One region of the Paenibacillus kyungheensis genome, then DNA from elsewhere that is predicted to be linked to it. Evidence: riboswitches for the same ligand, from Rfam matches in the RefSeq annotation. Region 1 holds a riboswitch; the other holds the start of a gene.
The links. Region 1 has a riboswitch for thiamine pyrophosphate ahead of PQ456_RS01915 (ABC transporter substrate-binding protein). Riboswitches for the same ligand answer to the same signal wherever they lie in the genome.

Region 1 (3,915 bases):
CTTTGGCTACATAGTCACCTAGCGGATTACCTTGTAATAGATCACCATTATCGATCAATACACTGTTTTTGGCTTCTGCACGCGCATTTTTGATCAATGTCGCTGTTTTGGCATATCCATATTGATCTGTCGCTGCATCTGAATAATAATCATAGTTCATTACGTTCACATGAATATCTGTTGTCTCCAACAAACGTAATTTTACGGTAGATTCAGAAGAAGTGGCTTCGGCTGCAAAAGCAGGAACTGCCGACACTGCAAACAATTGCAGAGCTGCGATGACAGTAATTGCTTTTTTAAATGTTTTGTTTCCCAAGTTCAAAATAAAAAACCCCTCCCAAATATATTCGCATTTGCTTGACCTTTTCCTATTTATCTCTACGCCCTATATGTATAACAGCATGAACAAGCAGTGACAATGTACTTAACATGCTGATTTTAAAAAAATCATATTGGAAATTATGATTTAGAGTAGGCAGATAAATAGTAAAAAGGCTACCAAAAGAAACGCATGATAGAATTGTATACTATCAGCTGATATATTTGAAGGGTTATTAGTTCTATTTTTTATGAAAATAAGATTTATTTTGCGAAAAATTCTATAATTTACATGATTGTGTCATGTTTCTTTTCATAAATAATAACTCATTGAGATTAAGGAGTTAAAAAATTAGTATTTCGATCTTTATATTGAAAATACATATCTAAAATTCGATCTAATTGTTCTGATTGGTCTAACACACGATAATCGCGCATCCCATGTTCTTCTGCCATCTGGTTCAATATGCGGCGTTCCTGCTCAATCTGTTGTTCTATTTGTTTTAAGTTCAAGGAAACCACCTCCAGTATATTTCCTTATATCTTGCTATCAATGAGACTTTCATTTTATTCCATCATCGTCATTTTACAGGTTAGTCTATAAAATATTTCTATATACCTTTTTATACCTTATTTGAGTATACCTTATCAAGTTCCTCAAGTACCTATTTTATCCTTTTTATGGAAAAATAAAGACGAAAAAACTCGGAATTTGAATTTTGCATTCATTTCTCTTGTTTCGCAAATTTCAAATTCCGAGTCATTTATGTGATAACTGCTATCTTAAACCATTAAAGTTGTATCAGATTACGCAGTCCACGTTTTTTTGTTACCATCTTGATCTGTATATTCAATCGTTTGTGGTTTGATATCTAGGATCACATAATCAGGATCTTCTGGACCGGAGAACCATTCTTTAAATTCTTCTTTCCAAACACGTTTTTTCAATTCGTCGTCTGTAGATACAGCACTTACACCTTCGATTTCAACGACTTGATTAGTGCCGCCTTTTTCATAACCCAACAATACATAACAGTTCGGATTTTTTTCTAACTCTTCGACTTTATGTGTTTTGCGGTTTGTCGCGAGATGAATATTCAAGCCTTCGTTATATAGCGCCATGTAGCGTACTTTAGGTTTGTCATTTTCTACTGTACCTAGTGCACAAAATGGATTACCTTCTAATGCAGTTAATATCGCTTGTTCTTCAGCTGTTTTACTCATGATCAATCTCCTCCTGTATATAAACGTATGGGTGTATTCAATATCTATGTCTATGTATATCTATTCGATACGTATAGAAGAATATTGAATGGAACTTTTGTTAGTTACAAACTTCCGTATATGTAAATACCCTTAGACAGCGAGACTGAACCGAAATACACTGTCTTTTGCTGATGACACCGCATTCTCTTTACTGGACAGTTGATACCCTCTGGTCTATAATTACAATGTAAAAAAACCGCATATGTACAGGGGAGCTAGTTGCAACTGGCTGAGAGTGTATTGTGATAAATACAGACCCTTATACCTGATCTGGATAATGCCAGCGTAGGAAAGTAACAAGTCGTTATATGCTGTACTCTAGCTTATAATTGCACCTATGTCGTCCCGATGGGGGCGTTTTTTTTATGCCTTTTATCCAGTACTACAGGATTGACTATTTGAGCTAGAAGAAAGAAGGATGATGGTAATGAGAACTCAAAAAAGGTGGCGTCAAAGCTTACCATGGTTAATGGTAGGTTTATTGTGGATCACAACTGCATGTGGTTCAGCAACAAGTACAAGCAATACAGCCAATCAAGCAGGATCAACATCTGCCCTTAAAGATGTGAAAGTCGTACTCGACTGGACACCAAATACGAATCATACTGGCTTATATGTTGCCCAAGCACAGGGCTATTATAAAGAAGCAGGATTAAACGTCGAAATTATTGCTCCCGGTCAAGGTGGAGCAGATACGATGGTCGCTTCTGGTGAAGTGCCTTTTGGAATCAGTTATCAGGAAAGTGTGACTCAAGCGCGTGTACAAGGAGTGCCTTTAGTGTCACTCGCGGCAGTTATCCAGCATAATACATCTGGCTTTGCCGCTCCTACAGATCGCGGAATCAAAAGCCCTAAAGATATGGAAGGCAAATCCTATGGTGCATGGGGATCGCCTGTTGAAGAAGCCGTTATGAAATCAATTATGGATACCGACGGTGGCGATGTTAGCAAAGTCAAAAGTGTTAATATCGGTAATGCCGATTATTTTACAGCTGTACAAAAAGGAATCGACTTTGCATGGATATTCTATGGATGGACAGGAATTGAAGCAGAACTTCGCGGACAACCATTAGATATGTTATATGTAAAAGATTATTCCGATAAATTAGATTATTATACACCTGTTATCGTAACCAATGAGAAGCAGATCGCTACCGATCCTGCACTTGTGAAATCATTTATGGCGGCAACCAGTAAAGGATATGAATATGCAATCGCTCATCCCGATGAATCGGCAGATATATTGCTCAAAGCAGTACCTGATCTTGATCCTGCACTGGTCAAAGCTAGCCAAAAATGGTTATCTCCACGTTATCAAGATGATGCCAAACGCTGGGGCGAGCAAAAACAATCGGTCTGGGAAGGTTATGCCGATTGGATGTTCAAGCAGAAGTTGTTAGACAAACCGTTAGATGCAACCAAAGCGTATACAAACGATTATTTACCTGAAGCCACCAAATCATAAATAGAACATAAGGAGATGACTAATATGGCACACACCCTTTTAAGTATTCAGGTTATTCCCAAAACTCAAGCTGGTGAGAACTCTTACGATTATGTCGACCGGGCAATAGAAGTGATTCAAGCCTCCGGTGTGAAATATGAAGTGCATCCACTTGAGACCACGATGGAAGGCGAACTTAGCGAATTGTTAGAAGTGGTTCGTCAAATGCACGAAGCGTTAGTGGAAAAAGGAAGCCCGAGTATTATTTCTCAGATCAAAATTGCTCATAGTCCAACCGGAATCAGTATGGATGGATTAACCGAGAAGTACCGCTAATGTCTACGATGAATACATGGTGGAACAGGCTATGGCCGCCCCTCGGGGCGGTTGTTTTATTACTGATTATCTGGCAACTGGCAACCAGTCTATTCCATATTGAGACATGGATTCTTCCTAGCCCTGCATTGATTGGACATGAAGCATGGAGTGAGAAAGACCGACTGGGTTTGCACACATGGGCGACGTTAAAATTGACACTATCCGGTTTTAGTATAGGCGTTGCTTTTGGATTACTGGTCGCAGGCGTGCTTCATTATATTCCTTTTCTACGTTCTGCATTGTATCCATTATTGATCTTGAGTCAAAATATCCCTACGATTGCTCTGGGGCCACTACTCGTTATCTGGTTCGGATTTGGGATATTGTCCAAATTAATTGTTATTATTCTGGTGTGCTTTTTCCCGGTGACCATTGCGGCGCTGAGCGGACTGGCTACTACCGATCGTACAATGCTTAATTATATGCAAATGATCGGAGCTTCTAAAAATCAAATCTTTTGGAAATTAGAATTACCTTTTAGCTTACCTTCGATCTTTTCTGGAGTTAAA
Region 2 (3,915 bases), 2.6 Mb from region 1:
CTACTTGCCAAGCTATTACTCGAAAAGCCTAATGTTTTGTTGCTGGATGAGCCTACCAACTATCTCGATGTAGAGCATATTCAATGGTTAACTCGTTATCTACAAGAATATCCACATGCTTTCGTATTGATCTCACATGATACAGATTTTATGAATCAAGTCGTGAATGTGATTTATCATTTGGAATTTGCCAAATTAAATCGTTATACAGCTGATTATAATAAGTTTCTAGAGATGGCTGATATTCAAAAGCATCAACATATCGAAGCCTTTGAAAAACAGCAAGATTTTATCAAAAAACAAGAAGAATTTATTCAAAAAAATAAAGCGCGTGCATCTACTTCAGGTCGTGCAAAAAGTCGTGAAAAGCAATTAAATCGTATCGAACGTATCGACAAACCAGAAGAATTTGCTAAGCCAACATTTAATTTCAAAGAAGCTCGTGCAAGTAGTAAAACAGTCTTTGAAGGTAAAGACTTTGAGATTGGATATACACATGCTCTATTGCCTAAAATGACGATGAATATTGAACGTGGTGAAAAAATTGCGATTGTTGGTTGTAACGGTGTAGGTAAATCAACATTGCTCAAAACTATTTTAGGTAAACTTCAACCGGTTAGTGGTAAAACATATCTGGGTGATTATTTACATTCTGCTTATTTTGAGCAGGAAGTACGTCCAGACCAATTGACACCGATAGATGAAGTATGGAATGAATTTTCACATTTAAGTCAAAATGAAGTACGTGGTCATCTGGCACGTTGTGGTCTGAAAAATGAGCATATCACGCGCCCTATGCGTATGCTAAGTGGTGGAGAGCAAGCGAAAGTTCGTTTGTGCAAACTATTACTGCGTGAAAGCAACTGGGTATTATTCGATGAACCGACCAATCACTTGGATGTTCATGCTAAAAATGAATTAAAACGCGCTTTAAAAGCATATAAAGGCACAGTATTGCTCGTGTCTCATGAACCTGAATTTTATGAAGATTGGGTTACTAAAATTTGGGATGTTGAGCAGTGGTCTGAAGCTAAAGCGAAATAAAAGATTTTCCATCTTTTTAAGTCGTAATCGCTAGTTGTACTCATTTATTTTAGATTGAATTGTACAAGATGACTTTGTAAAGTATGTAGTTCTTTATCTTTTTTAATACTTTATAAAGAGTCTGAGAATCATTTGCTTTATTGAATAGTCTTTGCTAAGATGAATAACAAATTGAATAGCTTGAATGCACTAGGGGGGCCGCTTGAGGCTGAGATGAAAGCAGATATTGCTTTCGGACCCTTTGTACCTGATCTGGATCATACCAGCGTAGGGAAGTGGTAGCAGAGTTTCGGAAATGTTAGATCATATGAACGATAGAGTCTTTTACTGTATAGAATAGCAATTATTTTGTACAGGAGAGCTTATTATGATCTAAAATACGGTTTCCGTTATTTTAAAATAATCTTGTTTGCTCTCAAACAAGGCTCATTATTTTCTAGGTCTATACTAGCCACTTCTTGAATAATAAGAAGTGGCTTTTTTGCGTTTGCTTATACACTTTTGAGGAAAGGAGGGCATATACCGATATGGAACTTCATGCAATCAGTACAGGTCAACAATCGATCTACCAGTTTGTAAAGGTAGCTTCACAGATACATCCGTGGACGACCGCTATTCATATTCGCGAAAAAAAGTGGTCTGATTCTCAGATTATTAATGCTGTCCAGCAGCTCATGCATACAGGAGTACCACTATCCAAAATAAGGATCAATAGTCGAACTCAATTAGCAGCGGATCTAAAAATAGGGGGTGTGCATTTAAGTGAACATATGTCTTATGTAAATGCAGATGATCCTCCTTCACTATGGAAAGTCGGGCGATCTGTTCACAGTATAGAGCAAGCATTACAAGCTCAAAGTGAAGGGATAGATTATCTTTTTTATGGTCATATTTATTCGACTAACTCTAAACCTGATCTGATTCCACGAGGATTGGATCAATTGGAAAAGCTTTGTCATGCGGTATCTATACCTGTTATTGCAATAGGTGGTATTCAGCCATCACACTGCCAAGACATTCATCGAGCAGGTGCTAGAGGAGTAGCTGTAATGTCTGGTATTTTTGAAGCGGAACATCCTCAGCATGCCTGTCAGTTGTATGGCCAAAGTATTCAATATATGACTTTTACGCATCTACAATCATTAGGAAAGAAGTGAATCGGCTTATGGTTCATCTATCTAATCTCAAAGCTAATCATTATGACGTAATCGTTGTAGGTGCTGGAGTGATCGGTGCTGCTATTGCTTATGAACTGGCACAGCAAGGAGTCAAAGTAGCTTTGCTTGAAAAAAATCAACCAGCTTCTGGCGCATCAGGTGCAGCAGGAGGGATGTTAGCCGCTCATTCTGAACATTTTGCTCATCCAGAATTGTACCAGTTGGCATTATACAGTCAATCGCTATATAGCAAGCTTGCGACTGATCTATTGGAGAAAACAGGAATTGATATTGAACTGCGAACAGAAGGATTTTTGCTACCACTGACCAAGCTAGAATTACAGTTAAGACATAAAGAACCACTTCAAGCAGATCAAAGATATGACAAGACATTTGATGAAAATTTATTTCCTTTACCAAATAAAGGTCATACTTCTGCTTCTACACATAACGATTCAAAAGTAGATCGCAAAGAGTGGTGGAGCCCATCATATCTAGCACAAGTTGAGCCACATATTTATGCTCCTTCTGGAATGATCTACAATCCAGATGAACCGCAATTAATTCCAGCTTTGTTTAATCAAGCGCTTGTTCAAGCAGCGATTCAGCATCATGTCGATTTTTATCCTGAGACAGAAGTATACCGTTTACTGCATTCGCAAGGTAAAAATCATATTACAGGTGTAATCACTAATCAAGGAGAAATCTACGCTGAACAAGTAGTATTAACAACAGGCTTGAGTACACAACAATTGCTAGCAACAGAGCAGTATAGTTTACCTTTGGTACCGGTCAAAGGAGAACTCATCGAAGTCAGTACTTCTTCTCAATATCTTGGACATACAATTTATGGAGAAGGCATTTATATCATTCCCAAAAGTAATCATCGCATCTGGATTGGAGCTACCAGTAAACCAGAACGTACAGATACAACAGTAGATCTTTCTGCGATTGCTCAGTTATTGTCGGGAGCAGAACAATTTCTGCCTGCGATAGGATCAGCTACGTTTGAACGTTGTTGGTCAGGGATACGTCCTGGAACACCGGATGAATTACCTTATTTAGGAAGGATTCAACCGCTTGCTGGATTATGGACAGCTTCAGGGCATTATCGAAATGGGATGTTGTTAGCTGCTGGCACAGCCAAATGGATGGCAGAGGCATTAATAAATAATGATACAGCGCATATTCCTGATTGCTTTTCACCAGAACGAGCTTTGCAAAAATCGAAATCTTTATCATCGAAATCTCGATCTACAGCCAAAGGAGTGTCTACATGGAATTAATTATCAATGGTCATCGAAAATATGTAGAACCTGAATACAACACGGTATCCAAATTGCTAGAATCTTTATCATTAGGTCACAAAACAGTGATTGTAGAACATAATCAACAAATTTTGCAAAAAGAAGAACATCCGCATATTACACTGGCAGAAAAAGATATATTAGAGATTGTACATTTTGTAGGAGGTGGCTGATTTGTTAACGATAGGTACACATACATTTACATCGAGACTGTTACTAGGCACAGGGAAGTTTACAGATTTGCAGATTCAGAATCAGGCGGTAGAAGCATCAGGCACAGAAGTGCTAACATTTGCAGTAAGACGATTGAATCTAGAGCAAGTGAATGAACCGAATTTTCTAGAAATGTTAGATCTCAAAAAATATAAACTATTGCCTAATACCGCAGGAGCCAAAACAGCGGAAGA

Region 2: linked by a shared signal. The riboswitch ahead of PQ456_RS12835 (thiamine phosphate synthase) and the one ahead of PQ456_RS01915 (ABC transporter substrate-binding protein) in region 1 are both predicted to bind thiamine pyrophosphate.

What each region holds. Positions count from the first base shown of each region.
Region 1 covers NZ_CP117416.1:433,654-437,568, reverse strand. The annotation lists gene PQ456_RS01930 (bifunctional 2',3'-cyclic-nucleotide 2'-phosphodiesterase/3'-nucleotidase) at 1-322, opposite strand, end outside; gene PQ456_RS01925 (aspartyl-phosphate phosphatase Spo0E family protein) at 655-831, opposite strand; gene PQ456_RS01920 (pyridoxamine 5'-phosphate oxidase family protein) at 1,126-1,542, opposite strand; TPP riboswitch at 1,783-1,894, shown strand; gene PQ456_RS01915 (ABC transporter substrate-binding protein) at 2,012-3,049, shown strand; gene PQ456_RS01910 (MTH1187 family thiamine-binding protein) at 3,074-3,364, shown strand; gene PQ456_RS01905 (ABC transporter permease) at 3,373-3,915, shown strand, end outside.
Region 2 covers NZ_CP117416.1:3,015,687-3,019,601, reverse strand. The annotation lists gene PQ456_RS12840 (ABC-F family ATP-binding cassette domain-containing protein) at 1-1,044, shown strand, start outside; TPP riboswitch at 1,226-1,335, shown strand; gene PQ456_RS12835 (thiamine phosphate synthase) at 1,572-2,201, shown strand; gene PQ456_RS12830 (NAD(P)/FAD-dependent oxidoreductase) at 2,210-3,487, shown strand; gene thiS (sulfur carrier protein ThiS) at 3,478-3,681, shown strand; gene PQ456_RS12820 (thiazole synthase) at 3,683-3,915, shown strand, end outside.